4 regions of the Paenibacillus shenyangensis genome follow, and region 3 is predicted to be linked to each of the others. Evidence: predicted binding sites of a transcription regulator. Region 3 holds the regulator's gene; each other region holds the start of a gene.
What was found. The regulator Rex, encoded in region 3, represses fermentation and respiration genes when NADH is low (regulators of the CRP and FNR family bind a similar motif). The targets are predictions, from matches to a motif close to TTGTGAAATATTTCACAA.

Region 1 (8,241 bases), on a different contig from region 3:
TGTGGCAGTCAGATGGTGTATGACGGAACATTTACAGGAAATAAAGTCGTGGGTTCCGGATTGACGGCTGCATTGTTCCGGCGCAACGGTATCGAGGTGGTCGACGAACATACTTGTGCCGCTTTGCTGGCAGCAGAACAGAAGGACGGCATGGACTAATGCTGACTCTGTACAAAAGCAAGTTGAAATACAGATAGTGAGTGCTACCCTTTCAAAGCCAAAGCCAAAGCCAAAGCCAAAGCCAAAGCCAAAGCCAAAGCCAAAGCCAAAGCCAAAGCCAAAGCCAAAGCCAAAGCCAAAGCCCGACGTATAGTTTCAATGTAAAAAGCGGCTCTTCGAGAGCTGCTTTTTTATTTTGTTAATGTGCTAATTTGCACTTTATATTTTATGTTTTTATAAAGGGATATTTTAAAGCCTGCATTCTGGCAATGTATCGTTTTTCGATTGTTGACCGGATCAGTTTCCTGTCTACATAGCTTGACTCATCCATCATCCGACCGTGTCCATTTACCATTATCCAGAGCCTCAACCCATAATTCAGACTCCCAACTTTACTCCACTATCAATCTGCGCTTTCACTCCAATCTGCCTTTCTTCAATAATTATTCCGCAAACGGGTAATACTATAAAGAATGCAGCCGTCGCTACGATCTGTATGACGGACTAGGAATCTGAGAAGACGAGAGGAGATCATAATGAGTACACTGACACAAACGGGCACAACACTGGGTAATTATCTGCTGGACAGCTTGCAGCAGGAGGGGATTACGGAGATATTTGGCGTACCCGGAGATTATAATTTCACGCTGCTCGACACATTGGAGAAATACGAAGGTATCGGCTTTGTTCCGGCACGCAATGAACTGAATGCCGGTTATGCGGCAGACGGTTATGCACGGATCAAAGGAATCTCGGCGATGATTACTACTTTTGGAGTAGGTGAAATGAGTGCCTGCAATGCAATCGCAGGTGCCTACAGTGAGAATGTACCGATCATTCATATCGTTGGTACACCAAAAACACAGGCACAACAGGGCAAAAAGCTGATGCACCACACGCTGCTTGATGGAGACTATGACGTGTTCCGGCGGGTATATGAGCCGATCACTGCCTATACGACGGTTCTTACCCCGGAGAATGCGATGTTCGAGATTCCACAGGCGATCCACATTGCCAAAACGACCGGCAAACCAGTCTACCTGATGGTCGCGATCGATCTGGTTACTCAGCAAGTGCTGCAGCATACTGCCGAGCAGCAACCGCTTCAGACCAGCGAATCTTCTTTGCAGGCAGCGATCAATCATGCCCGCCAGCTGCTGGAAGCTTCGGAAAATGCGGTACTGCTATCCGACAGCACCGTATTACGTCAGCGGTGGCAGGAGCCTGCCCGTAAGCTTGCCGAAGCACTCAATATTCCAGCTGCCTCCACGATGATGGGCAAAAGCGGATTCGACGAGAGTCATGCCCGTTATATCGGCATGTACAGCGGTGCCTTTGGTAATCAGGAAGTGACAGAGACGATAGAGAATGCCGATACCGTGATTGCTCTCGGACTGATCTGGTCGGATACGAATACCGCCAATTTTACAGCTCAACTCGATATGAATAAAGTCATTAATATTCAGCCGCAGTCAGTGATGATCGGGGAAGCGGCTTACCAGAATATCCGCGGTGAAGATATGATTAGTGAGCTGATTGAGCTGGGCTGGATGAGCATGTCATCTGTGCCAAACACGTCATTCCCTTATACCGAGCAGCAGGGTCAGCTGGAGGAGCCGCTGAATACAAGCTATTATTATCCACGTTTTCAGCAGTTGATTCAGGAGGATGATATTGTCATCACCGAGACAGGTACGCTATTCTATGGCATGTCCCAGGTGCGCCTGCCGCATAATGCGATGTATATCGGACAGGGCGGTTGGCAAAGTATCGGGTACGCTACACCATCTACATTTGGTGCAAGCATTGCAGCTCCGAATCGCCGGGTGCTGTTATTTACAGGAGAAGGATCGATGCAGCTAACTGTGCAGGAGCTAAGCTCCATGCTGGAATACGGCTGCAAGCCGATTATTTTCGTCCTCAACAATGGAGGATATACGATCGAGAAATACCTGAATGTCAAAGAAGAAGTAGCCAAGCAGACGTATAATGAAATTCCCGGCTGGAATTACACCCAACTGATCAGCACCTTTGGCAGAGATGCCTATACTGCCTGTGTCACAACAAATGGAGAGCTGGATGAAGCAATCCGTCAAGCCGAACAGGAACAGCAGCATCGTCTCTGCCTGATCGAGCTGATTGCAGGCGATCCCATGGATGCGCCGGATTATATGAAGAAAATACGCGAGTTTATGCAGGAACAAGAAAAGCAGCAGTAAACGGCAGATCTTTTCAACCGCTGAGAAGCTGGCGTCATAGTATAAAGTTATATCCAGCGAATCATATTATTAAGAAAGGGCGCTTCTCCAATCGGAGGGGTGCTTTTCTTTTGGATACGGCGATTTGGGCGTAGGGGTGTCACAGTAATTTTGGATTATGTGTGATTGTAATCACTCGTTTATGAAAATGCGTAAGCTATATTGAAAAAGAATCAATATCCAATTATTGGATTTCCTAAAAAATAGTTTTGAGTACAGGTTGAGCTCACGATATATCAACAAATAAATACTAAAAAATTGCATTAAATTTGAATCATTGTGATCTATGTCACATCTGGAACCAGGCATCCTAGGTATACTGAGAACATAAGAAAACATCTAATTTTAAATAATAAAGATTGTGAAATTGGTAACATGATATGGTATAAATATCCATATTCGTCGGATATGCTGATAGATAAAGAGATAATAGAGAACACAGGAGGAATCCATATGAACACAACACGCGAACGCTTGGTATTGATTGGTAACGGGATGGCAGGGGTAGCAACACTGGAGCAGATTATCAAATTGGGCGGTGCCTACGACATTACGGTCATCGGTAGTGAGCCGCATCCCAACTATAACCGGATCATGCTCTCTTATGTACTGGAAGGCAGCCAGACGATTGATGATATCGTACTGAACAGCCATGAATGGTATGAAGAGAATCACATTACACTGCATACCGGTGTAACAGTGACCGCTATCGATTCGGATACACAAATGGTCGTAACCGATAACGGCATGCAGATCCCTTATGACAAAGTCATTATCGCTACCGGTTCCAAGTCGCTGATCCTGCCTATTCCCGGTCATGAAAAGCAGGGTGTTGTCGGATTCCGTGATATTGCGGACTGTCATCAGATGCTGGAAGCAGCCAAAAACTATCGTACCGCAGCAGTTATCGGTGGTGGCCTGCTCGGTCTGGAAGCAGCCAAAGGTCTGGTCAGTCTGGGCATGGATGTAACGGTCGTCCATCTGATGGATGATCTGATGGAACGTCAGCTCGATTCCGTAGCCGCAGCTATGCTCAAAAAAGAACTCGAAAGCCAAGGCATCAAGTTCCGTATGGGTGCTCAGACAGCTGAACTGCAGGGCGGCGATCGTGTAGAACGCCTACTGTTCAAGGATGGCTCGACGCTGCAAGCTGATTTTGTGGTCATGGCAGCAGGGATTCGTCCGAATATCGAAGTGGCAAAAAACAGCGGTATCGAAGCGGCGCGTGGTATCCTCGTGGATGACTATCTGCGTACATCGATGGACAATGTCTATGCCGTCGGCGAATGCGTACAACACCGTGATACCTGTTATGGTCTGGTAGCACCGCTGTTTGAACAAGGGATGGTACTTGCCAAGCATATCTGTGGCAGCGAATGCCAGCCTTATGAAGGTTCGACCGTATCGACCAAGCTGAAAATCTCGGGCGTCGATGTATTCTCGGCAGGCGTATTTATCGAAAATGAACATCAATCCGTGATCACTGCACGTGATGACTGGAAGAAAACCTATAAAAAGATTATTTTACAAGACAATATCATTGTCGGCGCTGTATTGTTCGGCGATATCAATGACTCGGCTCAATTGCAAAAGCTGATTCGTGAAAGTGCACCAATGACCGACGAACTGTACGCCGAACTGATGGGTACCGGCGGATGCAGCCACAGCAAGAAAAAAGCTTCGGTTGAAACCATGGCGAATGATGAAATCGTCTGCGGATGTAATGGTGTCACTAAGCTGGATATCGTCAGTGCCATTCAAGACAAAGGATTGACCAGCGTCGAAGAAATCAAAGCCTGCACCGGAGCAACCCGTTCGTGTGGTGGTTGTAAACCGGTAGTTGAGCAGATTCTGCAGTATGTACTTGGTGATGGTGCAGCAGTTGCTTCGAGTCAGGGCATGTGCGGATGTACTACCCACAGTCGTGATGAAGTCGTTGCAGCTATCCGTGAAAAAGGGCTGAGAACCGTCAAAGAAGTTATGAACGTGATGGAGTGGCATAATCCGGAAGGATGTTCGAAGTGCCGTCCTGCGATCAACTACTACCTTGGCATGATCTATCCGGTAGAATACCAGGATGAGAAATCGTCCCGCTTTGTAAACGAGCGTATGAATGCTAATATCCAAAAAGATGGAACTTACACCGTGGTACCACGGATGTACGGTGGCGTAACTACACCGGAAGATCTCAAGAAAATCGCTGATGTATCGGTTAAATATAATGTCAAAGCTGTCAAAATGACCGGCGGACAGCGGATTGACCTGATCGGTGTCGAGAAGGAAGATCTGCCAAAAGTATGGGAAGAGCTTGATATGCCATCGGGCTATGCTTACGCCAAATCGCTGCGTACCGTCAAAACCTGTGTCGGCTCGCAGTTCTGCCGCTTTGGTACTCAGGATTCGATGGGCATGGGCGCATCGCTAGAACAACGGTTTGAACGCCTGGACTTCCCGGCCAAATTCAAAATGGCAGTTAATGGCTGCCCTCGTAACTGTGCAGAATCGTGCACCAAAGATATCGGTATCGTCGGTAATGATGGCGGCTGGGAGATCTTCATCGGTGGTAACGGCGGGATCAAGGCTCGTCTGGCCGATTCGTTCTGCAAAGTCAAAACCGATCAGGAGCTGATCGATCTGTGCGGCGCCATTATCCAATACTACCGGGAGACAGGTAAATACCTGGAGCGTACTTCGGAATGGGTGGAACGCATGGGACTGGATACGATCAAAGCAGCTATCCTGGAAGATGAGAATAACCGTCAACAGTTGGTGGAACGTGTCAATTTGGCACTCGCTCAGGTAGAAGATCCTTGGCAAAAAGTACTGAACGACGAAGCAACCCGTACTGCGCTGTTTGGCAAAAAGGTAGAAGTCTAAGTCGGATATCTGGTTCCAACTAACATTCAAGCTTGCACCATACTATAAATGCATAGGTATCATTACAGAGATATAAAAGGAGAGATACAGCGATGAACAGTGTACAGACATTTTACCCTGTCGGACAGGTAGAAGAATTCATGAGCCGGATCGGCCGGGTACTGGAATTGAAAGGAATCGAACTTGCCGTATTCCGTACGTCGGACAATCAGGTATATGCGCTGGAAAACCGCAATCCACATCCCAAAGGCGGACCGATCGCCGAAGGAATCGTATCGGGACATGTGTTATATGATCCACTGTATGACTGGCAGATTAATCTGGAAAATGGTCTGGTACAGGCACCTGATGAAGGCCAGGTACGTACCTTTGACGTCAAACTTGAAGATGGACAGGTCTGGATTGCTGTCTGATTGGCGGCATCCGCTCCGGAAAGAGATTCTGCCACGACCTCCGGTTAAGAACGGAGATCTTGAATGACCGCGCAGCGGTCGATCTCCATTCTTAAAGGTCGGTCTTTGGCAGAATTCTCTTTCCTCCGCTTGGAGCGGTAAGTTCTATATAGCTGCTGTACAGACAAATTATACTTTAAATAATTAATCACAAAATAAAAGGCACCATGTTGGCGGTTACCTTGCGGTAATTGTCAGTATGGTGCCTTTTGGTTTACTGGCTTTTATTTATTTACGATAAGAACATCGATTAATTTGCCATTGTTAGCACCAAAATACATGGTAACTTTGCCATAGGTATACATCATTACTTGATCATACCCTTCCAATATATCGTTGCCCATGCTACTCGGCTTACCGAGCGATTTGCGAATATCTGCAAATGTACGGCCCTGGAACCCGGGTGGAACTATCATGATCCCGGACAAGGTGCGATTTGGTCCTTCAAAGAAAAAGACAGCATTGGGCATATTGCTCAGTTTGAAATACTCTCCACCCAAATAATAATCCGACCGTACAGGCGTACCGTAGACTTTTTGTACCTGCTGCATGGTCATGCCGAAGCGGAGTTTGTAACCGGGAATATAACCTTTTTTCAACATGCTGCCTGTTTTGCTGTTCAGTGGCATGACCGAAGACGTGGATGCCAGAGGAGTAAGCATAGGTACGGAAGCAGTAGATACTTGTGGGCTGATCTGGAGCTGTGAAGTCAGGGAACCTACGAGTTCCTTTTTATAGGGCGCCGCTTCCATTTCAGCTGGGCCGGTCAAGTTCACAGCCACCAGGGTAGTCAGCAGGCTGGCAACTGCATATTTTTTGATCATTGTATAAAATTCCCCTTTATTGTTAAAATAGTGGACACTCTTTTTTTCATTATATCGTTTTCTGCTTCTTCTTTCATAGTTAATAATAAAATTAGTGACACAGCATATACATTTGCTTATAATGTAGCAGAAGTGCCGGGTATAACAGACTAACAATATTAGTAATACAAAGTATTCCTCAACAGGCCGGCTATGAGGCAGGGGAGGTCAAGACAATGATCGCGCTGCAAGGCGTAAGCAAATATTTTGATGGAACAGATCGCAGACAGGCAGCTGTAGAAGAAGTAACTCTGCATATTGAAGCCGGGGATATACACGGTATTGTGGGCAGCAGTGGTGCAGGTAAATCGACGTTGCTGCGCATGATCAATATGCTGGAACGTCCCGATCAGGGCACCGTTACTGTAAATGGTGAGCGGCTGACCGATCTGCCGGAGCGCCGCCTTCGTCCGGCACGCCAGCAGATCGGCATGATCTTTCAGCAGTTCAATCTGCTGCATAATCGAACGGTTGGCGGGAATGTGGCGGCTTCGCTGGAACTGGCCGGTGTACCCGGAGCACGCCGCCAGCAGCGGGTACGGGAATGTCTGGAACAGGTAGGACTGCTGGACAAGATTAACGAATACCCGGCGCAGCTCAGCGGCGGACAGAAGCAGCGGGTAGCGATTGCGAGAGCGATTGCCAATCATCCGCGTGTACTGCTGTGTGATGAACCAACATCTGCGCTCGACCCTCGGTCGACGTCAGGCATTCTGGAGCTGTTGCAGCAGATCAATGAGCAGCTGGGTGTGACGATGGTTATCGTGACGCATGAGATGGATGTGGTGAAGCGACTGTGCAATACCGTATCCGTTATGGAGCATGGCCGGATTACCGAGAGCTATTCACGGGCACAGGATTCATTTGCTCCAGCACCGGATTATACGCTGTCCTATCGGGAACAGCTGCTGGGACGAACAGATACAGACGCTCCAGCTTCGAGCGAAGCAGCAGTTTCACCATGCGGGGTGAACGAGAATGGATAACACACGTACATTTGGCGAAATGATGGATCGTTATCAGTCGGAGATCTGGCAAGCGATCGGAGATACGTTTACCATGGTCGGCATCTCGATTGCAGCTGCTGTACTGATCGGGCTACCGCTGGGTACTCTGCTGTACCTGACCAAAAAAGGACAGTTGTACGAGAATCTGTATCTGGCTGGCATACTCAATAGTCTCGTCAATATTATCCGCTCGTTTCCGTTCCTGCTGCTGGTGGTGTTCCTGATTCCGTTTACCCGTATGGTTGTAGGTACATCCATCGGGACAGAGGCAGCTTCAGTGCCGCTATCGATTATCGCTATTGCTTATTATGCACGGCTCGTCGAGCAGGCGCTGCTGGATGTGCCGCGTGGAGTTGTAGAATCGGCACGTTCGATGGGAGCTTCCGGTCTGCAGATCGTGTTCCGTTTTTTGTACGTGGAGGCACGTTCCGGGTTGGTACTCGGATTAACGACGTCAGCCATCAGTTTTATTTCCTACTCGACCGTTGTGGGTATTGTCGGTGGAGGAGGAATCGGGGATTTTGCGATCCGGTACGGGTACCAGCGATTTGAGACAGATGTGATGGTCTATATGATTATCCTGATGATCATTCTCGTGCAGGCAGTACAATTTACAGGGAGTCTG
Region 2 (8,241 bases), on a different contig from region 3:
AATGTCTGCCAGCTCGGAAGAAGTGCTTGCTTCGGTTGGTACATCTGCCGAAATCGCTCTCCACTCCAAAGACATGTCCCAAAGCGTCGCTGCAGCTACCGAGGAGCAGCTGGCATCCGTTCAGGAAGTAACCAGCTCTGCCGCCTATCTGAGCAGTCTGGCGGTTGAACTGCAATCGTCTATTGAGCGCTTCAAAGTCTAATCCGTCTTCACGTATGACTGGAGACAGACTGTTCACAAGCAGACCGATCGCCAGATTCAGAGCAGAATAAATGCGTACGCAAAAAGGACCTTTCCATAAGGAAAAGTCCTTTTTGTGCATCGCCGAATATAATCGGATCCGGCTTTGGCTGCAGGATATCGACAAGACATCCTGGTATATACGCTAACGCTGGCTTTGCTGCAACGCCAGTATGCTATTGAGAATATGAATTTTGCGGACAGGCTTGGTAATAATCGTATCAAAAGTATCCCGGAAGTCACCCTCGACTTTCTCACCAAGCGGGGCAAGCAGAAATACGCATTGATTCTGAATCTTCGCCCGATCCTGAAGCCAGCGCTCCCGATCGATCATGGTAAGATCCACAAGTGTCAGATCATAGGCATGATGGTACATTTCGTCAAAAAAGCGTTCATCCATACTGGAAGAAGTAGTGACTTTGGCGCCCCATTCGGTCAACATATCAGAGATGATCCCAACACTTTCCGCATTGCTGTCCAACAGCAAAATACGAATTCCCTGCAGAATATCCTCTTGAAAAGGAATCGATGGCAGATCCGTATACTCCTCAAAATCCAGAATAACACTGACTTCTGTCCCAACGCCGTGCATGCTTTCTAGCCGGATCTCGCCGCCCATCAGCTCTACCAGATGCTTGCTGATCGACAAGCCCAGACCGGTTCCTCCATAGACATGTTCCTGATCGGAGTGAAGCTGGCTGTATACTTCGAAAATATGCTTCAGCTGCTCTGTCGACATCCCGATACCGGTATCTTCAATCGCAATTTTCACAGTAAGCTTGCCTTTTACCATAGGTGGCAGCATAAAAAGAGAGACTTTAATATCCCCCGTATTCGTAAATTTAATAGCATTTTGCAGTAAATTCATAATGATCTGCCTTACCTTGAGCACATCGCCAATCACGAACAACGGGATATCCGAATGCACATTCAGATGCACACCGACTCCTTTTTCAAAAGCACGGGGAGCGAGTGCATAGGTCAGATCCTCTATTGTATTAATCACGTCAAACGGATCTTTATTCAGTTTCATTTTGCCGGCTTCCATCTTGCCGATATCGAGCAGGTTATTTACCAAAGCCATCAGAGAATTACTGCTGGTCTGCAGAATCTGTACATAGCTGTTCTGCTCTTCATCCAGTTCGGTTTTGTACAACAGTTCAGCCATTGACAGAATACCATTCATCGGTGTCCGGATCTCATGACTGAGCATGGCAATAAAATTGGATTTATCTTCAGCTACCTTTTGCGCATCGGCTCTGGCTTGCTGACATTCACCCAGTTCAAGGCGAAGCTGCTGTAATTCCATCTCCAACTCTTGCTGTCGCTCTACTAATTTTTCTACATTTTTCATGATTACACCTCTTGAGCCTCAATGGCGTATGTAGTGTATCTATTACCCAATGGTCGGCTTTTCAATCAATCTAGTCAGTTGATCAGTCTGATTGGAGCTTATAATACTAGAAAGTATACCTCTATCTAACAATATAAAATCGCGGTAAGCATTCATCTCTTCAGATGATGCTTACCGCGATTTATATTTATTATAATCACCGATTTGACGAGGTAACATGAAGCAAGTGTTGTCTTACACCCGATCGCTATGCTGCAAAGCCATCGCTGCAGGCGTCCCTGCACTGGCTGTAGCACTGGATGACTGATATCCACCGACTGCTGGACCTGTTCCTGCTGCAGGCACTGAAGACGGAGACTGCGGCTTGTGTACATAGGCTACAAAATAGGCACAAGCGACGAATAGAGCCCCTCCTGTCAAATTACCGAGCCAGACCGGCACAAAGTTCATCAGATATTGTCCCCAGGAATAATAACCTGCGAAAATCGCAGCCGGAATCAAGAACATATTGGCAACAACGTGCTGGAAGCCGATCGCAACAAAAGCCATCGTTGGGAACCAGATACCCAGAATTTTGCCACTGATACTATCTGCACTGTAAGACAGCCAGACGGCCAGAGCGACGAGCCAGTTACAACCAATACCGGACAGGAACATTTGCAGGAAATCCCCTTCCAGCTTGTGACCGGCCATCTCTACCGTCTTGGTTAAATAAGGTCCGGTCTCCGTCATGCCCACAATATGCCCGAAGAAATAAGCGACAAACAGCGCTCCCATCAGATTGGCGATCGTGATCGCAAACAGGTTCCGTACCATCTCCATGCTGGAGATTCGTTTGGCCATACGAGCCAGCGGTACCGCCATCATATTACCGGTCAGCAGTTCCCCTCCGGCAACCAGTACCAGTATCAGGCCAACCGGGAACAGCGAGGCCCCGATAAAGTTGGCAAAACTGCCCCAGGATTCCGGCGTATTGGCAATAACTCTAATATCCAGCAGAAATCCGATCGCAATAAATGCTCCTGCCAGAAATCCGAGTACCAGCATCTGGGTCCAGCTGGAACGTGCTTTGGTCACACCGGTCTCTATCGTATTCATAGCAATTTGCTGCGGTTTGTAATAAGCCATGATATGATCTCTCCTCTATGTGTATTTCTCATATTTCAATTTTAATGGATATACTTTGTGAAAAAAGTAACAAATGTCACGATACCCATAAAAAAAGCCCGTATGCATAAAAACCATACGGGCAAATAGAAGGAAGACATTTGTGATAAACCGTTACGCTTGACCATGAATATATGTTAACGGCAGAGAGCAGAACCTACTGCATCCCGATAAAATACCGATTGGCAGCCGGATGTTCAAAGTTCGAAACCCTGTTTGACAGGCTCTGCTATACTGCCGGAATAACCCGGGAAAGATTGTGTTGCATTTCACATAATCAGTTAAAGAAGATTCCGAATACTGTTCCTTCAGACTTAGATCGTAACCGGCTGTCTGGCTTCTACCGGAGCCAGCGCCTGCAGACCTACACTGTTCAGGTAGTTCCACGGTTTGTTGTAATGCGGCTGGAAGAAGAAGTCCACGAATGCCAACTGATCTACGGTCATACCGGTCTGGATACATACCGAGATGGTATTGATCGACTGGGTCAGATCGGCTTCGGACATAATCTGTGCGCCCAGAATACGACGGCTGTCTTTTTCATATACTACTTTTAGAGTAACTGTCTCATGGGTTGGCATGAACTCTGGACGATAGTGATCCTGGAAGGTGGAAGTCTCCACATCCAGACCCGCCAGACGGGCAGAAGTCTCGGTCATACCGGTACCGGCAATATTCTGCTCATAAATCTTGATACCCGATGTACCCTGTGTACCCATATATTCATTGGTTGGGGTCACCAGGTTACGTGCTACAAGCGTACCCATACGTACGGCATTGGTTGCCAGCGGGATATAGGCATGTTGACGGGTCGGGTTGTAGAAGACGGCACAGCTGTCACCAGCGGCAAATACGTCTTTTTTGCTGGTCTGCATGTATTTGTCGACGATAATGGCACCATTGGGCAGCATATCGACCTGACCGGTCAGCAGTTCAGTTTGCGGACGGAAGCCGATGCAGAGAATAACCATATCGGCAGCGTGTTCGCCTTTATCAGTAACAACGGTGCTTACTTTGCCATTTTCACCATTGAACTTCACGACTTTCTCACCCAGTGCCAGCTGGATTCCTTTGCTGGTCAGCAGATCTTCGGTACGGGCAGTAAACTCAGGATCCAGGTATTTGCTGAGAATGCGATCTTCGGCATCGATCAGGGTCACCTGTTTGCCGTTCATCTCGAATGCTTCGACCAGCTCGACACCGATATAACCGGCACCAACGACTACAATATTACGGGCGGATTTGGCTTTTTCGATAATCGTGTTGGAATGGTTAAAATTTTTGGACAATACGATATTATCCAGTTCGATACCTTCGAACTTCGGAATGATCGGCCAAGAGCCTGTAGTCACGATCAGTTTGTCATAGGTGTCAGTCAATTCAATACCTGTAGTCAGGTCACGTGCAGTCAGCGTCTTGGCATCGGTATTTACGGAGGTCACTTCATGCAGCATCTTGGTAGTGACACCCAGCTCGGCCAGCTGCTGTGGCGAAGAGTAGAACAATCCCTGTGCATCCTCTACTACGCCACCAACATAGAGTGCAATACCGCAAGACAGGAACGAGATATTGTCGTTACGTTCGTATACGGTAATCTGTGCATCCGGGTATAATTTAGCAGTGTTTACAATAGCGGAAGTTCCGGCGTGAGTACATCCAATAACAGCTACTTTCATGATTGTTTCCTCCTGAGTAAATCTGTATTTGATGAAGCTTGTGTCTGTCATGTCATGGTAGTAAGTGAACTGAAAATCAAACGATAAGGTCAACATCAGATGATGTATTCACAGGCCATCTGTCCAAGTGGACAACGAATTTTTTCCGCTTGTGAATCATTTCACCTTGTAGTCTTATTATATTGTGATTTTTATCACATTACAATAGGTTTTGGTAATGTTCATACTTTGTTCAATTTTTCACATTTTATTCGTGAGGGGATATATTGACCCTATTCGTAGAATGTGCTGTAAGTAAATGTAATTAATGGTTGTTGGTAACTAACTTTTGGCAAGAGGCATTTCAATGCAAGACGCTAGGAATGTATGACTATAGCGATATCCCGATAGTCTCATATATAACAAAAAGCCGCTTCTCCGGCTGATTCCGGTAGAGGCGGCTTTCGAGTGTTCTTGTTATGAAGAAAGGAAGAACTTCATGCTGCAGATAGATAGGATATAGGAATTAGTTCTGAGCAGCGGTACGCAGCTGACTGTGTTGACGTACTTCCTGTACCTGCTGCTCGGCAGCAACCGCGGCATGTACATTACCTGCCAGCGCATATGGCAGACAGAGTGGTACGCCGCTGCGCGGATCAACCACAATATCGGCTTCAATCCCGAATACATCACGCAGCACATCGCAGTTCATGACTTCAACCGGCGTACCTTCAGCGATCGCTTTGCCCTTTTTGATAGCAATCATATGATGGGCATAACGGGATGCATGATTCAGATCGTGCACAACCATAATAATGCTGCGGCCGGATGTCGCATTGAGCTTCTCCAGTAGCTGCAGTACTTCCAGCTGATGCGCCATATCTAGATAGGTCGTTGGCTCATCGAGGAACAGAATCTCCGTATCCTGTGCCAGGGACATGGCAATCCATGCACGCTGGCGCTGACCACCGGAGAGCTGGTCAATCGGACGATCATGGAAATCCATCATACCCGTTGCTTCTATCGCCCAGGCGATTTTTTCCTTGTCTTCGGCTTTCATCGAGCCAAATCCTTTTTGGTATGGGAAGCGGCCGTAGGAGACCAGTTCCGTTACTGTCAATCCTTCGGGAGCGGTTGGCGTCTGAGGTAGAATAGCGAGTTGCTTGGCGACTTCACGGGTAGACTGCTTATGGATTGATTTGCCGTCGAGCAGCACGGCACCGGATTTGGGCTGCATAATACGTGCCATCGTCTTCAGGATCGTGGATTTCCCCGATCCATTCGCACCGACCAGCGCAGTAATCTGGCCTTGTGGAATCTGGATATTCAAATCCTCAACAATCAGACGGTCCTCATAGGCAATGTCCAGCTTCGACGTCATCAAACGCACCATAGTTCATCCATCCCTTTCAGTCAGCTGCAGATTCGTATTCTGCGCTGCTTTATATAATAGTGGCAAATCCCGGCAATCGTATTGCTGCTGCCAATGACTCTGTCTGGCAGACATCATTTACGAATTGCATAATCATTCATTTATTGACGGCTATCAACGACAGAGGTATATATCCAATGGATTTTTACTCTCCAAAAAAAGACGTAATTCGCTTGAACCGTATTTCAGGCTCTCGAACGGGCCAGCAGATAAAGGAAATAAGGGCCACCGATAATTGCAACCATAACGCCTGCCGGGATCTCGGCATTCTCCATCAGTGTCCGGCCGACCATATCCGCGATCAGCAGCAATACTGCGCCGATCAATGCCGATACCGGAATCACATGTTCATATCGCGGACCAACCAGACGACGGGCAATATGCGGACCCAGCAAGCCAATGAATCCGATCCCGCCACTCACTGCCACACACGAAGCGCTCAGTGCTACCGCGATAATCAACAGCAGCAGACGCTGCTTGTTCAGATAAGAGCCCAGCCCTGTCGCTGTATCGTCGCCCAGTGAAAATACATTTAGTTGTCTTGCTTTCCACAAAGCTGCCGGCAGCAGGACGATAATCCATGGAAGCAGTGCAATCACGAACTTCCAGCTGCTGCCCCAGATACTGCCCGCCTGCCAGGTCGCGATAAAGTTAAACTCATTCGGGTCCATCTGCAGGGTAAGCACAATCATCAGTGCATTGATCCCCGCCGCCAGCGCGATACCGGACAAGACGAGTCGTGAAGACGAGATGCCTTTATCCTTTTTGTAAGCCATCAGATAAATAATCGCTGCAGCCGCAAAGCCGCCTACCAGTGCCAGCAAAGGCATAAACATTGGCGATGCGGATTCACGCATCGGATTCGTAACTACGAACAGTACGACAGCCAGTCCCGCACCGGAGTTAATGCCGAGTATACCGGGATCGGCCAGTGCATTGCGGGACACCCCCTGCAGAATCGCACCGGCAATCGCCAACCCTGTGCCAACAAGCAGTGCAATCACAATACGTGGCAGTCGGAATTCAAACAGAATCAGATTCTCCCGCGGCGTACCACCACCAAACAACGTACGCAGTACTTCCGTGGGTGACATTTTGGTAAAACCTGTATTCATGCTGAGTAGCAATACAATAAAAGCAATAATGAGCAGTGCAACGATTGTAATCGTCGTTCGCACCGTACGTTTACGATTAAAAATAACTGGACTCAAAAGTTATCCCCCACTTTCTTCCGAATGACATAGAAGAAGTAAGGAACCCCGATCAGGGCAATCAGCGCACTCACCGGTTGTTCGGTCGGCGGATTCAGCAACCGTCCGAAAGTATCGGCGAAAACAAGCAGCAGCGCTCCCAGAATAGCAGAGGTTGGAATAACCCATTTGTAATCAACACCGACCAGTGCACGGGCTGCATGAGGAATCATCAGACCGATGAATCCAATCGCGCCCACGGTGGAGACCGAAGCGCCTGCAAGCACCATGACAACCAGTACCGCACCGAGACGTACCAGACCGGTTCGCTGTCCCAGTCCAGAGGCAACATCGTCTCCCAGACTGAGAATCGTTATCGATCGGGACAACAACAATGCCCCAATGAGTGCACCAGCGATCCATGGCCACAAAATATCAACCTGAGACCAGGTTACTCCTGCCACACCGCCTGCATACCAGAATGCCAGATCTTGCGATATCCGAAAATACAGTGCAATTCCTTCGGATAATGCAACCAGCATCGCCGCTACGGCAGAGCCGGCCAGTGCGAGCCGTACCGGTGTCAGACCGCCTTTGGCGATTGAACCGATTCCGTAGACGATTACTACGCTGACAGCAGCACCGATAAAGGAAAACATGATGAGCTGATTAAAGCTCATCCCCGGGAAAAAGGCAAAGCACAGCGCCAGCATAAAGCCTGCACCGGCATTGACTCCGAGCAGTCCCGGATCTGCCAGCGGATTGCGAGTCATCCCCTGCATCAACGCACCGGCCACTGCAAAAGCAGCACCAACCAGTGCGCCAGCGATCGCCCGCGGAAGCCGAAGCTCCCAGATCACCTGGTGATCCTGATTGGCCGGGTTAAAAGCTACAATAGCCTGCCAGACCACATCCAGCGGAATCTGTCTGCTGCCTTTTGCCACTGAAAATGCCAGTCCGGCCAATAAAAGCACAAGCCCGCCAATGATAATCAGCAGCGCTGCATAAGGACGCGACCAGATTTCTTCTTTCGGCGAGGTCTGCCGGCCTTTCACAAACGTACTGCGAGTCATAAGCAAGCCTCTTTCTGCATCAGTAATGGATTTTATATTATAAAAAATGGTGGATTGTCTGCTAGATTGTGAAAAAGTATAGATTCTTCATGATAATTTCATCTATTTAAAGATACTGATAATCATTATC
Region 3 (8,241 bases):
GTATAGATGAGACACTGCGCAGTGTGAAGCGCATTATGCAGGAAGGTCATGCCCACGCCGTAAAGCTGGAAGGCGGAGCAGAGATTGCCGATACCGTAGCAGCAATTACACGTGCGGGTGTGCCCGTGCTCGCTCATATCGGTCTGACACCGCAATCGGTGCATCAGATCGGTGGGTATCGTGTACAAGGCAAAGACGAACAGGATGCTCAGCGTCTGCTGAATGATGCCAAGACACTCGAAGCTGCAGGCGCATTTGGTGTAGTACTGGAGCTGGTTACGGAAGATACAGCTGCGATGATTACAGGCCAGCTGTCTATCCCGACGATCGGGATCGGAGCAGGACGCGGGTGTGATGGTCAGGTGCTGGTATTTCATGATGTGGTCAAATATACATCCGCTTATCGTGAAAAGCGTTTTGTTAAAACGTATGCCGATATCGGAACTACCATCCGCACAGCTTTGGAAGAGTATGTAAACGAGGTCAAAACACGCGCTTTTCCGGCGGAGCAGCATGCTTTTAATCCAGATCAGGAAGCACTCGACTCCTTATATGGGGCTAAAGGGAAAGGAGAGGAACAAGCGTGAAGGTACTACACAGCATCGCAGAGATTCGTCAGGAAGTGAAAAGCCTTCGCAAACAGCGTTCTCTCCATAATCATGAAGCGACGGTCGGTCTGGTACCTACCATGGGATTCCTGCATGAAGGTCATGCCAGCCTGATGCGCAAAGCCCGTGAAATGAGCGATATCGTGGTAATCAGCATTTTCGTCAATCCGATCCAGTTTGGACCGAATGAAGATTTTGAGCGCTATCCGCGTGATGAACAGCGCGATCTGGCGTTAGCGGAAGCAGAAGGTGTAGATATTGTATTCCTGCCGGCGGTAGAGGTAATGTATCCATCGCCAACTAAGACGCATGTGAGCGTAGCAGAACTGACCGATACACTTTGCGGCGCATCTCGTCCGGGTCATTTTGATGGTGTATCGACTGTAGTCACCAAGCTGTTCAATATCGTCAAACCGGATCATGCCTTTTTCGGAGCCAAGGATGCCCAGCAGGTAGCCGTTATTCGCCAGATGGTGGATGATCTGAATATGGATATCGAGATTGTTCCTTGCCCAATTGTTCGTGAACAAGATGGATTGGCACTTAGTTCACGCAATGTCTATCTCTCGGCAGAAGAGCGTGAGCAGGCATTGGTATTATCCCGTTCCCTGCGTCTGGCTAGTGAAGAAATAATCAGTAATCCGCAGATGACAGCTGGTCAGGTACGCGAACTTCTACGCCGGGAAATCGGTACTTCTGCTATCGCCGTTATCGATTACGCAGAGATTCTGTCATTCCCGCAGCTGGAAGTGCTCGCTGACGATACTGTTCTTTATCAATGTAATGGAGAAATCATTATGGCGCTGGCTGTCAAATTCGGTCCAACCCGTCTGATCGATAATGTAATCATGGAAACGAAAGGTGTGTCCCTTCATGTATAGAACAATGATGAAATCCAAAATCCATCGTGCTACGGTGACAGAAGCCAACCTGAACTACGTCGGCAGTATTACAATCGACGAAGATCTGATGGAAGCTGCAGATCTGCTGGAAAATGAAAAAGTGCAGATCGTTAACAACAACAATGGCGCTCGTCTGGAGACGTATGTGATTACCGGTCCACGCGGCAGCGGTGTTGTTTGCCTGAATGGGGCAGCTGCACGTCTGGTACAGCCTGGTGATACGGTTATTATTATCTCCTACGGCATGATGAGCCATGAAGAACTTCAGGAACATCGTCCAACTGTTGTATTCGTGGACGGTCAAAACAAACCGGTAATGGAAGCCCACAAAGAGGTTCATGCTACCATTATGTAACGCGAATGATATACATGGAGCTATGAACCGGATCTGCAGTCTGTCCAGGTAGATAATATGCGTAGGCGTACTAGAGGAAATCATGTATAATAAAAGAAACATAACGCCTAAGCAAGGTGATACTGCGTGCCTGTCAAACACGTCATGTATCACCTTTTTTTATGCATCTACAGAATAAAGGGGCGGTCGGGGAGAGATTGCTGGGCAGCCGCGATAATGGGGATGCCGAATGCGTCAGTTTCCGTCACCTCGCCACGTTTTCAAAACCGTCCTGTTCTGGTATGCTGATAGGTGAACATTTTGACATCAGGTGTGACGACTGCAAGGAAAGGATTTAGACATCCATGAAATTTGCCGTACTGGATTTTGAGACAACAGGAACCCAGTCCTCGGATGATATCATTCAGGTGGGTCTTGCTGTTATAGATCATGATTTAACGATTACACAGGTATACAGCTCCATGGTCAAACCCGGAGGGAAGATTCCTCCATTTATTACCGGATTAACGGGTATTCGCAACGAAGATGTAGCAGACGCTCCAGAACTGGATGACGTGATGCTGGAGATGATTCCGCTACTGGAAGATGCAGTGCTGGTCGGACATAATGTAGCTTTTGATTTGGGCTTTTTGCAGCGTGCACTGGACCGTACCGGTTATTTGCCGTTTACCGGCAGAGTGCTGGATACGATGGATTTCCTGCGTGTATTTTTCCCGAATCTGCCTAGTTATCAGCTGAGTATGGTCAGCAGCTCGCTTGGATTCGAACATGATCGTCCCCATCAGGCGGATAGTGATGCACTGGCGACAGCCTATGTATTTCTGAAATGCCTGGAAGAATTGGATGGTCTGCCGCTGATTACAGTACAGCGCCTGGCAGAGCTGTTCGACAATCAGGATAGTGATCTGGGCTGGTACTTTGATGGTGTGCGCATGCAGCGTGAAGCACAGCCGGCACAGGATCTGGATGAACATCGATTCTACCGCCAGCTTGCGCTGAAAGTAGGCGACTGGATGGATATCCCTTCTGCCGAGGAAGCAAGAGAAGGCATGCCGCTGGCAGATGTGTCCTTTGATGAGTTCCTGGAACAGGTCAAAGACAACTTGCGCAAGCTGCTGCCGGATTATGAAGAACGTGAGCCGCAGAATCAGATGTTTGACGAAGTAGTACGCGCACTTACGGATGAGAAGCATTTATTGATTGAAGCAGGAACCGGAACGGGCAAATCGCTTGGTTATTTGCTGCCTTCCATTTATCATAGCGTCAAAAACAGCGAGAGAGTTATGGTCAGCACGCATACGATTAATTTGCAGGAACAGCTGCGCGAACGGGATGTTCCGCTGCTGACACAAGTGATTCCGTTTGCTTTTCGTGCTGCCGTGTTCAAGGGACGCCAGCATTATTTGTGTCTGCGCAAATTTGAGCATAAAATAAATACAAAGGAATTTCAGAGTCCCAAGGAAGATGTGCTGATCGCTGCCCAGATGATTGTCTGGCTGACAGCTACCGAGACCGGGGATGATGAAGAGCTCAATATGGGCAACCGCGGTGGCGATTTCTGGGAAACGGTCGCCAGTGATACCGATTCCTGTCTGGGACGTGCTTGTCCATGGTTCCGGCAGTGCTTTTATCACCGAGCCAAGCATGAAGCCGGTGCAGCAGATGTGGTAATTACGAACCATTCCAAGCTGTTTACCGATATCAAGGCTGGACATCAGCTGCTGCCTGCCTACGAGCATCTGGTTATTGATGAGGCTCATCATCTTGAAGATGTAGCCGGCAAACATCTGGGCATGCACATGAAATATTTCACATTGGTTCATCCAATGCTGCGTCTGTTCAAGGACAGCAAGACCGGTCAGCTGGCGATTTTGCGTCAGCAGCTGGGATCTTCTGGCAGTGAACGCGGTATGGAGTGGGCAATAGCCATCGATAATCTGTATCCGGAACTAACAGATGTTAAAGAAGACTGGGATAAGCTTAGTGAGCTGTTGTTCGCTCTGCTGCCACAGCGCAGTGATGCGGCTCCAGGCGAGGCTGCGCAGTTTACCCTTCGTCTGCTGCCGCAAAAGAAACCGGAAGAATGGGCCGAAATCGCGGAGCTGGAAAATCGGATTTATATTGGTCTTAGCCAGATTATCCGTAAGGGTGAACAGGTCATGAACAAGATCAAGGAATCGGATGAGGTGCTGGATAGCGATGGACTCGTAACCGATGTATCGGGACTATTCAAGGATCTGACCGGTGTTCGCGATGATCTTCGTCATTTTATCAAGCTGGATAGTGACGATACGGTCTACTGGTATGAAGCGAACGGCAATTATCGCAGCAAATCGCTGCAGATGTATGCTGTTCCGGTCGATGTCAGCCAGCAGCTCAAAGAGCATTTCTTTGACAAAAAGAAAAGTATTGTGCTGACATCTGCAACACTGTCGATCGACAAAAATTTCCAGTACATGATCGAACAACTGGGGCTTAAGGAAGCCGAGCAGCAGGGCAAGCTGAATACCTCGATGCTGGAATCTCCGTTTAATTACCGGGAACAGTCACTTGTACTGATCCCAAGAGACTTCCCAAGCGTGAAGGGAAGTGTCGGTGATGAACACTTTGTCAGCATGCTGGCCCGTTCGCTGGCAGATGCTGCCGAGGCAACGCGCGGACGTATGCTGGTCTTATTTACTTCTTATCGCATGCTCAAGCAGGTGTACGAGCCTCTGAAGGAGAAATTATCACAGAGCGATATTGCCGTATTCGGACAGGGTGTGGATGGAGGCAGCCGGACCAAGCTGACCCGCCGTTTCCAGGAGCATCCGGCCTGCGTACTGCTGGGGACGAGCAGCTTCTGGGAAGGCGTCGATATTCCCGGAGAGGCACTGACCTGTCTGGCGATTGTGCGACTGCCTTTCCAGCCGCCCAATCATCCATTGGTAGAAGCCAAAAGTGAACGGCTCAAAAAAGAGAAGAAAAATCCATTTATGAAATTATCTGTACCACAGGCAGTTATCCGGTTCAAGCAGGGCTTTGGCAGACTGGTCCGGACAGCGAATGACCGCGGTATTGTACTTATCTATGATACCCGTGTTATCGAATCGTATTATGGTAAGCACTTCCTGTATTCGCTGCCCGGTCCCAAAATGGAACATATGCCTACGCAGCAAATGGTTCCCCGTATTGCGGAATGGCTGAGCCATCGTGAGAACGAGAAGGATGCTGCAAATCAAGAGGGGGAGCAAGCATGAAATCCGATAAAATATCAGAAGCGGTCGTGCGAAGATTACCTGTCTACCTAAGATACCTGAACGAGCTGCATACCCGTGAGGTACCCACTGTATCTTCGCAGGAGCTGGGACAAAAACTGGATCTCAACCCAGCCCAAATTCGTAAAGACCTTGCTTATTTTGGTGATTTTGGTCGTAAAGGAATCGGATATGATGTATCCTATCTGATTGAGAAGATACGTCATATCCTGAAGCTTGATCAGCAGATCAATGTCGCGCTGATTGGAGCAGGTAATCTGGGACACGCGCTTTCCAACTATAATGTCTATCTGCAGGAGACGATGAAGATTATAGCAATCTTTGATTCGTATACACCCAAGGTAGGGACCCAGATTAATACGCTGACTGTACAGCCGATAGATGAGCTGTCCGAGACAGTGAAGTCCAAGCATATCCGGGTCGGTATTATTACCGTTCCCAATACCGAGGCACAGCGTGTTGCCGATCAGCTGATTGAAGCAGGCATCGAGGCGATTCTGAATTTTGCACCGATTATCCTGAAAACACCACCACATGTACGTGTGCATACAGCAGATTTTACTACCGATCTGCTGAGTCTGGCCTACTACCTTGAAGATGGAAAGGAATTAGAGACGAATGAACAACTCACCGAGTAAATGGATGATCAAAAACGGAATCTTCGCAGCTTCCCATGGAGAAAAATCTGTATTATACGGACACATGGTTATCGAGAATGATGTGATTACTTATCTGGGCGAAGAGGAGCCTGCTGATCAGGAAGGCATGACGATCGTAGACGGTAGACATCAATTCTTTATTCCCGGATTAGTGAACAGTCATGGTCATGCGGCCATGTCCTTGCTGCGCGGTTATGGAGATGATCTGGCTCTGCAAGTATGGTTGCAGGAGAAAATGTGGCCGATGGAAGCCAAATTTACGAGTGATGATGTCTACATCGGTACAGCACTGTCTGTTCTGGAAATGCTCAAAGGCGGCACAACAACATTCCTTGATATGTATGACCGTTCCGAGCGTGTTGCCGAAGTCGTTGAGCAATCCGGCATGCGCGCAGTCCTGATGCGCGGCGTTATCGGTCTGTGCTCGGAAGAAGAGCAGAACGAGAAGCTTAACCAGGCGGTACAATTCGTACGCGACTGGCATGGTCAAGCGAATGGACGCATCACCACAATGATGTCTCCACATGCCCCGTACACTTGTCCACCGGCATTTATCGAGAAATTCGTGCAGGCTGCTCATGATCTGGATGTTCCACTGCATACCCATATGTCCGAGACCGTGGCTGAGGTAGAACAAAACGTACGTGACTACGGTCTGCGTCCGGTAGATCATCTGGAAAAACTGGGTGTATTCACTCGTCCAACCTTGCTGGCACATGCTGTTCATCTGACTGATGAAGAGATTCAAAAACTGGCTGCCCACAAAGCAACCATTTCTCATAACCCGGGCAGCAACCTTAAGCTGGCGAGTGGTGTAGCACGTGTACCTGATCTGCTGCGTGCAGGCGTAGTTGTATCCCTGGGTACGGATGGACCTGCAAGCAATAACAATCTGGATATGTTTGAAGAAATGCGCCTGGCCGCATTGATCCATAAAGGCGTATCCGGTGATCCTACGGCTGTACCTGCACTGGAAGCTCTGCGTATGGGTACCGAATATGGTGCCAAATCCGTATTCCTGGATAACACAGGCGTATTTGCAGTGGGAATGAAAGCCGATATCACATCTCTGAATATCGATCAGCCTCATTTCCTGCCGTTTACGGACTTTATCTCTCACACGGTATATTCAGCCAGCGCCAAAGATGTACTGCATGTCTGGGTAGACGGCAAGCAGCTAATCAAAGATGGCGTATCGCTGACGTTGGATGAAGAAAAAATCCGCCGTGAAGCACAGCTTGCTTTTGAAGGTTTGCTCACACGCTAACCGCAAGTTGAACAGAAAGGATGGCGTGTCTTGCGAAATTTGGGAAGTGGCAAGTGGATAGCGATTATTATTACAGTAGTAGGTCTAATAGTACTATGTGTGAACCAGTTCTATGTGCATGTTATGGCCAAGCCATGGAGCCATGAACAGGAAGCGCTGGAGATTGCCCAGAAGCAGGCTAACCTGACTTCGCTTACCCGCACGTACCAGTCGGTCTGGAATGAAAAGTCGATCTATTGGGTAGTGCAGGGACAGAATGATCAGCAGCAGGAAGTAATGGTCTGGGTCAAATTTAATAAAGACGGCACTCCGGTACAGGGAGCCAATGCTGTACATGTAGAGAAAACAGCAGGAACCATAAATGTACAACAGGTGGATCAGCTGGTACAAAAAGATCTGCCAGGTGCTGAAGTGGTTCGTACCCTACCGGGTTCGTACAACGGTAAATACACATGGCAGGTATTCGCCAAATCAGGAGATCATTATTACTATGTATTTTACAACTTCCGTGATGGCACCAAGCTGGGTGGACCGATGGAGCTGCCTAACACATTGTCCGGCAATTAATCCGGCGATATTGTTACCAGGTCATGAATGATTAACAACGATCCATAAGAAAATGAATATAAAAAGCGGCTGCAGAGATAGTAATCTCATATGCAGCCGCTTTTTTGTATATTATCACCTATTCTGCGTAGAGAATGACGTACATCCTAGCGGGAAGCCTATGGAGTCTGCACCAGAGTCTGTCGATGATCTCGATGCGGAGTGTCCAGCAGCAGCGTGTTGATCCCGTTAATCAGCGCCAATGCACTGGCCCGAATAATATCCGTATCCATCGCTCGGCCGGAATAGGTCTGTCCTTCGTAATCAATCTGTACGCTGACACGTCCGATCGCTTCCTGACCTCGTGAGATGCTGTTGATTTTGTAATGTCTCAGACTGATATCGATTCCGGTCAATTGACGAACCACACTGTATAGCGCATCAATCGGACCGTCACCGGTAGAGCTTCCCGTATACACCGATTCGCCTTTACGCAGCTGTACGGTAGCAGTGGGATGCAGATCTCCTGTGATGACTTGAAAAGAATCAAGAGAATATAGTTTGTCGGATTCATTACGGTTGGAAGATTCACTGAGCAGAAACAGCAGGTCATGATCATAGATTTCCTTTTTACGATCAGCCAGTTC
Region 4 (8,241 bases), on a different contig from region 3:
TACGCTCTGGTTAATGATGAACAGAGCGTATTCTCCATGCTTGCAGAGCCGGTTTCCGGCTTTGTCAAACCGCTTTGTGTCTTCATACAATGCGGTATAGATGCGGACGTATAGCAATGCGTCCGGGGTGAGTGGGATACACTCGCCGCAGTGGATAGAGAGTACGACCAAAAAAAGAGGGATACAACATCCCCAACAACACGGAGGATTATACAATGAAAATCGGACTGATTGGCTTAGGCAAAATGGGTATGAATCTGGGACAAAACCTGATGGATCATAATCATGAAGTGGTTGCATTTGACCTGAACAAAGAAGCGGTAAAAGAATTGTCCGGTCTGGGCGCACAAGGTGCAGATACAATCGCTGAAATGGTCAGCAAACTGGAAGCTCCACGCGTGGTATGGGTAATGGTACCTCACGGCGTAGTAGATTCCGTACTGGCTGAAGTGGCTCCGCTGCTGTCCGAGAACGATGTCGTGATCGAAGCAGGGAACTCCCACTACAAAGAATCCATCCGTCGCTACAACGAAATGAAAAAAAGCGGCATCCGTTACATGGACGCAGGTACTTCCGGCGGCATGAGCGGTGCTCGTAACGGCGCTTGTTATATGGTTGGTGGCGACAAAGAAGCTTGGGAAATCGTAGAACCAATCTTCCGCGATACTTCTGTAGAAAACGGCTATCTGTATGCTGGTGAAGCAGGCAGCGGTCACTACCTGAAAATGGTCCACAATGGTATCGAGTACGGTATGATGGCAGCAATCGGTGAAGGCTTCGAAGTTCTGGAGAAAAGCCCATACGACTTCAACTACGAAAAAGTGGCACGCGTATGGAACAATGGCTCCGTTATCCGCTCTTGGCTGATGGAACTGACTGAAAATGCATTTGCCAAAGATGGTCGTCTGGAAGAAATCCAGGGTATCATGCACTCTTCCGGTGAAGGTAAATGGACTGTGGAAGAAGCTATGGATCTGCAAATGGCAACGCCAGTTATCGCGCTGTCTCTGCTGATGCGTTATCGTTCCCTGGACAATGATACATTCACAGGTAAAGTTGTAGCTGCCCTGCGTAACGAATTTGGCGGTCACGCTGTTGAGAAATCCAGTAAATAAGATTAACAAATAAATAGAACAGAAATGCCTATCGGCTGCTTTGCCAAAAGCAGTTGGAGTATTTCTGCTCACAGCAAAGCCTCTGCACCCGGAGAATGACTTGTCCGGGCAGCAGAGGCTTTTTTATTTCCTGACCTACACGTGAGACGATGCCTATAGATGTTCATGACTTCGAATTGTATATGCTGTTCGTTTATCGAACATTATGGCTTAAGAGCGATCGTTATTTTATATAGGGATAGATATATTATTCTGGATACAAGTGTGTCTCATTAGGTCTCCTGAGGAACAGGATCGCCGGGATTGTCCACATCACGAATCACATTCAGAATGACCAGAAAATCAGCTTTATCCTCGGTTTTGAATAGTTCCACAACTTGATGTACTTCTACATAATCATTCTGATACTGCCTTTGACGGCGGACGATCTCGGCCAGTGTGGCGCCCAGCGACGTATTTTCCCAGCTGGCGATAGTTAGTTCAATATAAGCTTGTGATTTGGTGATATTCATGGATTCCTCCTGCTGATTGAAATTTGGTATTCGCTTTCAGGATCTTATTCACCATAGCATACCTGACTGCTGAAACAAAATACAAAGCTCATATCATAATAAATGATATCTTTTTCTGAAAAAAATCAATTTATTTTCTTAATAACGTTGACGTTAACGTGAGATAGTACTATTATATTCATATAAGATATGTAAATATTTAAATAAAGAGAAGGTGGACACCATAACACTCTACAAAATTGATGAAGTGGCAACCGAGTGTAATCTGACCAAGCGTACCCTTCGTTACTATGAAGAGATCGGACTCGTGTCACCGCAGCGGAGCGATGGTAATACCCGGCTGTACACGCGTGAAGATATCGAGCGGCTCAAGAAAATCATCAGTGCGCGTGATGTGCTGGGATTCTCCTTGCAGGAATTGCAGCGGTATATCGAAGTGGTCGAGATGCTGAGAGGGCAGCGCGAACGTTATCGCAGCATTACCGATCATCAGGAGCGCCGACATCAGCTGGAACAGATTGACCGTACACTGGGGGAGCAGCTGGAGATGATGGAAGAGAAGATTCGTACGATTCATTCATTTAAAGCGGAAGCTGAACAGCTGCGTGAGCAGGTTCGCGATGGACTGGCGAGGCTGAACAGTGAAGCAGAGAATTGATACGATTTAGCAGTCATTTGGTTAGTGACTGAATAGATTTCAGATTAGTGGTTAATATGTCAATGGATACATTAGTGTCTCTGAAGTACAGTTCATTCATTTTTGTTTTCTTTACAACAGGCGTTCTTTACACACACCGGGTATCCGATGGGTCCGGTTTTTCCTTTTGTCTCTAAATACTTAGCAAAACAATAAAATGATTTTGATGTGAATCAGCAAGATCAAGGAGGAGTTTTTCATTATGAGTAGTAAACCAGCGACTGCAAAGCAGCTGCCACAGCAGGGCGGATTATTATCCCAGCCTAGAGCCGTATGGGCCGTTGCTTTTGCCTGTGTTATTTCATTTATGGGTCTGGGATTGGTTGACCCTATTCTACCGGCGATTGCGAGTCAATTGAATGCAACGCCAAGTCAGGTATCTCTGCTATTTACCAGTTATAATCTGGTGACTGGTCTGGCAATGCTGATTACCGGCGTCGTATCCAGCCGTATCGGTGTCAAATGGACATTGCTCAGCGGCGTTGTACTGATCATTATTTTCTCGGCACTTGGTGGTTATTCCAATACGATCGGTCAGATCGTCGGATTCCGCGGTGGTTGGGGACTCGGTAATGCGCTGTTCATCGCAACTGCGCTGTCTGCTATCGTGGGATTGTCCACTTCCGGTACAGCCAAAGCTATCATTTTGTATGAAGCTGCACTGGGTCTTGGTATCTCGGTCGGCCCGCTGCTGGGCGGCGAATTGGGCTCGATTTCCTGGAGAGGTCCTTTCTTCGGTGTTAGTGTACTGATGCTGATCGGCTTTATCTTTATTATGATTATGCTGCCCAAGATTCCAAAGCCAAAAACACGCAGCACTCTGGCGGATCCGTTCCGCGCACTGAAATTCCCGGCACTGAAAACGCTGGCGATTGTTGCTTTTCTGTATAACTTTGGTTTCTTTACCCTGATGGCTTATTCTCCGTATGTAATGGGACTGGATGAGCATGGTCTTGGTTATGTGTTCTTCGGCTGGGGGATTCTGCTGGCGATTACTTCCGTATTTGTGGCACCGAAGCTGCAGGCACGCTTTAACCTGGCAGGTTCGATGGGTGTCATGCTGACCCTGTTCGCACTGGATCTGGTGTTCATGGGTCTGGGCGCAGCCTTTGGTTCGCCGACACTGGTTATTATCGGTGTTATCGTTGCTGGTATTTTCCTTGGTATCAACAATACGCTGATTACTACAGCGGTAATGGAATCGGCTCCGGTCGAACGTTCGGTTGCTTCTGCAGCGTACAGCTTTGTTCGTTTCCTCGGTGGTGCGGTATCGCCGTTCCTGGCTGGTAAACTGGCAGAATGGTACAACTCGGCGACTCCGTTTTACTTTGGTGGTGCGATGGTGCTGGTAGCGGTTATCGTGCTGGTGGTACGTCGTCGCCATCTGGCGGGAATTGATGTGTCGCACGGGCATTGATCTTGCTTGTTTGCATCATCCGCTGCGCAAAGAGATTCTGCCATTCCCTCCGGTTAAGCAGGGAAATCTGGAATGACCACATGGCGGTCGATCTCCCTGCTTAAATGTCGGTCATTGGCAGAATTCTCTTTGCTCTGCTTGGTGCGGGGAGTTTTAATTTGAGCAGGATAAATGATCTGAAAAGCTAAAAGATATTAATGCAGAATGGAACAGGAATTAAAGGCACTTCAAAAGTAGGCTTCATGAGTAAGGGTACGGAGCGTTGAAAAAGATTAAAGCAGGGTGTAGAGCCTATAGCCGGCTGACAGATATCAATATACGAAATGGAGGAACAGATCATGTCAGAAGTACAGGGAAGTTCAACGTATGAGCGTATACTGGTAGCGGTAGATGGTTCGGAGCATGCGCAGCGCGCATTGGAGCATGCGGTGCAGCTGGTGAAATCTTTGAAAGCAGACAGTCGTCTAACGGTGTTGCATGTGAATCCGGTGATGATGGTAGCAGAGCCGCCGCTGGGAGTGGATGTGGATGAGCGTCTGGATGAAGAAGGGCATGCAGTAACCGAGCCGTATCGTACGTATTTGAATACGACAGGTGTGCAGTACGAAGTTCGTTATCATACCGGTGATCCGGCGACAGTGATCTGTGATGCTGCCAACGATGAAAAGATGGATCTGGTCATTATGGGGACAAGCGGCAAAAGTGCAGTTTCTGAATTGTTCCTTGGCAGTGTAAGTCATAAGGTCATCCAGCATGCGAACTGTCCGGTTATGACGGTGAAGTAATTCGATTTGCTTCCGTTTTTGTCGCATCTAGTGTGTAAACAGGTAGTATGTTAAATGGTAAAGCACCGATACATTATAGTCATGTATCGGTGCTTTTTTGTAACCGTTGGTCTTTGTTTCTATATAGCAGTGCATCGAACAGTCCGAATACGGCTATATAAATCGGCAAAATTTGTATATTTAGTACAGCCAATATAGAGACTACATATAGAACTAGTGCAATAGCCAGAAAAAAGGGCAGTACCAGCCGTTGTGCTACAAAATAACGAAGCAGCGCAGATAACAGACCTCCGCCGATCAAAATAAAGCTCCAGGTAATCATTACCGCGAAGATAACCATTGCGATGAGTTCTCCACGGCTGAAATGGATCAGATCGGTGTCCGAATCTCTATCCATAATCAAGAGCAAGACAGGAACAATGACCGAAGTTAGCAGTGTAACCCATAAATAATGTTTGAGCAGTGGATGCACAGTGCGAGCTCCTTTTCCAAAAGGTTGATGATTATATTCCAGCATATCCCAACTCAGTATCTTATTCAATGCGATGTTTTATGTAGTCTTTTAACATTCGGTATGTAGTCAAGTAGGATACAGAGTAATAATAAAAGCAAAATACTGAAACAGAAAGAACCCGAATTAACCACCGGGTTCTACATATCCATATGATCGCTATCTGCCTATAAGTTCATAGATAATACCTATAAATCACTGGGTCTTATAAGCCTATATCACTATATTCAGTATTCGCTTTTTTGTCCTTAATTGTAAATCCAATATGGGTGTATAGCTTTGTGCATATAACGGCCTACATATCAGCAGGCAATCGTCGAACGTCTTACACCATCACTTGAACCTGTTCAATTGCCGAGCGAATGACCTGACAGGAATGGTGGAATTGACGCTGTTCGTTGTCATCCAGTCGCAGCTCAATGATTTCCTGTATACCTTCTCCGGAAATGATGGCCGGTACGCCTGCGCATACATTTTGTTCGCCATATTCTCCATCCAGAATGGAAGATACAGCAATAATCCGGTGCTCGTCGTACAGGATCGAGCGGGCGATATGAGCGAGGGCATTGCCGATTCCAAACTGGGTATGGCCTTTGCGGGTGAAGATCTCCCAGCCGGCATCCCTTGTCTTGAGCGCTACATCATCCAGACTCAGCTCTGGGAAGCGGAGAGCATGTTGTTCCATAATATGCAGCAGCGGCTTACCGCCAATTGTCACATGTGACCAGGCGACGAACTGGGATTCACCATGTTCACCCAGGACATAACCGTGTACGCTGCGCGGATCAATCGAGAATACATCGGACAGAATGGTTTTGAGACGGGAAGAGTCAATGGACGTGCCTGTACCAATAATGCGTTCACGCGGCAGACCCGAGTATTGCCATGTGAGGTAAGTGACCACGTCTACCGGATTGGCGGCAACGATGAATATACCATCAAATCCACTTGCCATAATCGGATCGGTAATCTCGCGTACAATCTCGGCTGCTTCGTGTAGCAGAGTCATCCGGTCTTGCCCTGGCTTAGGGTTGGGACCCGCTGTAATGATGACGATATCCATATCTCCGCAGTCATGCAGTGTACCTGCGTATACTTTGGTACGATGGGACGTAAAATCCATACAGTGCGACAGATCCAGCGCCTGGGCGACTGCCTTTTCATGGGTACGTCCAACCATCATAATCTCGTCGGCAATCGACTGGTTAATCATTGAATAGGCACATCCTGCCCCGACCATTCCTACGCCGACAATTGCTACTTTTCTGTTCTTTTTACCCACGCTGTACAGCCCTCCTGCTATTCGTAATAATAAGATATTCCCGACCTTGCCGGGAAATACATAAGTTAAAGTAGGATGAGTAGTGAATTTAAATGTTAGTTAACTTTCCATATTTACTATTATACATACTTTTATCGGAATGATAATAAGGAAATATGTCACAATAATTAACTTGTGAGTTAGAAAAGATAGGAAATGTGTCTGATTTTCTGCCTATACATGCTCAAAAGCGAACAATAATGCCTATTTGATCTTTGGAAAATGAAACAAAGAACGAAAATCAAAGCGATCTCCAATAAAATATCGGTAAAAGAGCAAATGAACAGTACAGTTAAGCGAAAATAAAATGTCCAAGAATGATAAACAAGTCGTTCATTATCCAAGCAATGATATATAAATAGATAAATTTCATCTTAATTTCAGGTAAGAAGGGTAATAATAAAAGGTGGCATGCCAATGATACTGAATAAACGGGATCATTGGGCATGTGGATGTTCTATATGATGGAACGCAGATACTTATACTTTTGGGAGGAATCAACATGGCTGAAGAACAAAATGAATATATTGCACTGGCGAGTCGTCCGCAGGGTACACCTGCAATGGAGAACTTTTCGTTTAACAAGGCGGAACTGGGTAGTCCGGAAGAAGGACAGCTGTTAATTAAGACACTGTACGTCTCTGTCGATCCTTATATGCGCGGACGGATGAAAGATGCCAAATCGTATGCGGCACCCTTCCAGGTGGGAGAGCCAATTACTGGTGGCTCGGTCGGCAAGGTTCTGAGCAGCAAGCACCCCGACTATCAGGAAGGCGATATTATCGCAGGCGGCTGGGGCTGGCAGCGGTATGCAATCGTGGATGGTAACGGTCAGCGCAAGGTTGACCCGGAGCTGGCGCCGATCACTACCGCACTTGGCGTACTCGGTATGACTGGATTGACTGCTTATTATGGTACACTGCGCATCGGTGATCCGAAGCCGGGCGAGACGATGGTCGTATCCGGCGCAGGTGGCGCTGTTGGTATGATTGCCGGACAAATCGGTAAAATTAAAGGTGCACGGGTCGTCGGCATCTCCGGTTCCGATGAGAAGAACCGTTATCTTAAGGAAGAACTGGGATTTGATGAAGTCATTAATTACAAAACAGACCAGCCGATTCGTGAAGCGCTGCAAAAAGCATGTCCGGACGGTATCGATGTCTATTTTGAAAATGTAGGCGGGGATATTACCGATGCCGTTATTGAGCAGCTGAACCGTAATGCACGTATTCCGCTGTGCGGACAAATCTCGCTGTATAATCAGGAAAACCCCGAGCTTGGACCACGTATTCTGCCAGCGCTGCTAACTCGTACAGTGCTGCTCAAAGGCTTCCTGGTGGGCGATTATGCCGATGAGAACGTACAGGCACTGCAGGAACTGGGACAATGGGTACGCGAAGGCAAGCTGAAATACAAAGAAAACATCGTAGAAGGATTTGACCGGATTCCTGAAGCTTTCCTCGGACTGTTTACCGGTGAGAATCTGGGTAAACAACTGGTCAAAGTAGCAGAAGAATAAAACGGTATGTTCTCTATTCATATGAAGTTTAAATAAAAAGCTAGCCTCCGGATCAGACCGGATGGCTAGCTTTTTTGATTATATTTCCGTTTATTATTTTGCAAATATCTATCGTGTTTGAAGAGATATCGCGTGCAGGATAACGCTTCGCAGGCTGCTGTACGTATCCTCTGGGAACGTATAGTGGCCTGCGACAAGTTTACTTTAATTATGCAGTTATACGGTTGGCCGGGAATCGGCAGCTTCGGTGATCTTGCGATATTTGCGGAACATATCAAGTCGCCAGTGAAGCAGCGTACCAAATGCCAGAATAAAGAATACACCTGCTGTCTGCGGGATGGTAATGTAATGCTCGATAAAGCGG

Region 1: the regulator Rex is predicted to act here: its motif matches at 2,695-2,712, upstream of nirB (nitrite reductase large subunit NirB).
Region 2: the regulator Rex is predicted to act here: its motif matches at 2,778-2,795, upstream of H065_RS0100420 (formate/nitrite transporter family protein).
Region 4: the regulator Rex is predicted to act here: its motif matches at 6,466-6,483, upstream of H065_RS0107950 (L-lactate dehydrogenase).

Annotation. Positions count from the first base shown of each region.
Region 1 covers NZ_AOIG01000005.1:135,931-144,171, reverse strand. The annotation lists gene H065_RS0103705 (2-thiouracil desulfurase family protein) at 1-159, shown strand, start outside; gene H065_RS0103695 (alpha-keto acid decarboxylase family protein) at 696-2,378, shown strand; gene nirB (nitrite reductase large subunit NirB) at 2,871-5,294, shown strand; gene nirD (nitrite reductase small subunit NirD) at 5,387-5,707, shown strand; gene H065_RS0103680 (hypothetical protein) at 5,971-6,570, opposite strand; gene H065_RS25140 (methionine ABC transporter ATP-binding protein) at 6,786-7,595, shown strand; gene H065_RS0103670 (methionine ABC transporter permease) at 7,588-8,241, shown strand, end outside.
Region 2 covers NZ_AOIG01000002.1:89,665-97,905, forward strand. The annotation lists gene H065_RS0100410 (methyl-accepting chemotaxis protein) at 1-202, shown strand, start outside; gene H065_RS24840 (ATP-binding protein) at 386-1,594, opposite strand; gene H065_RS0100420 (formate/nitrite transporter family protein) at 1,829-2,722, opposite strand; gene H065_RS0100425 (FAD-dependent oxidoreductase) at 3,076-4,437, opposite strand; gene H065_RS0100430 (ABC transporter ATP-binding protein) at 4,943-5,809, opposite strand; gene H065_RS0100435 (FecCD family ABC transporter permease) at 6,034-7,059, opposite strand; gene H065_RS0100440 (FecCD family ABC transporter permease) at 7,056-8,111, opposite strand.
Region 3 covers NZ_AOIG01000011.1:8,409-16,649, forward strand. The annotation lists gene panB (3-methyl-2-oxobutanoate hydroxymethyltransferase) at 1-587, shown strand, start outside; gene panC (pantoate--beta-alanine ligase) at 584-1,489, shown strand; gene panD (aspartate 1-decarboxylase) at 1,482-1,865, shown strand; gene dinG (ATP-dependent DNA helicase DinG) at 2,210-5,104, shown strand; gene H065_RS0109975 (redox-sensing transcriptional repressor Rex) at 5,101-5,760, shown strand; gene H065_RS0109980 (amidohydrolase) at 5,741-7,048, shown strand; gene H065_RS0109985 (cell wall elongation regulator TseB-like domain-containing protein) at 7,079-7,615, shown strand; gene H065_RS0109990 (2-isopropylmalate synthase) at 7,774-8,241, opposite strand, start outside.
Region 4 covers NZ_AOIG01000009.1:18,399-26,639, forward strand. The annotation lists gene gnd (phosphogluconate dehydrogenase (NAD(+)-dependent, decarboxylating)) at 216-1,115, shown strand; gene H065_RS0107925 (hypothetical protein) at 1,388-1,627, opposite strand; gene H065_RS0107930 (MerR family transcriptional regulator) at 1,851-2,285, shown strand; gene H065_RS0107935 (MFS transporter) at 2,527-3,741, shown strand; gene H065_RS0107940 (universal stress protein) at 4,080-4,526, shown strand; gene H065_RS0107945 (hypothetical protein) at 4,606-5,067, opposite strand; gene H065_RS0107950 (L-lactate dehydrogenase) at 5,363-6,319, opposite strand; gene H065_RS0107955 (NADP-dependent oxidoreductase) at 6,861-7,877, shown strand; gene H065_RS0107960 (CcdC family protein) at 8,094-8,241, opposite strand, start outside.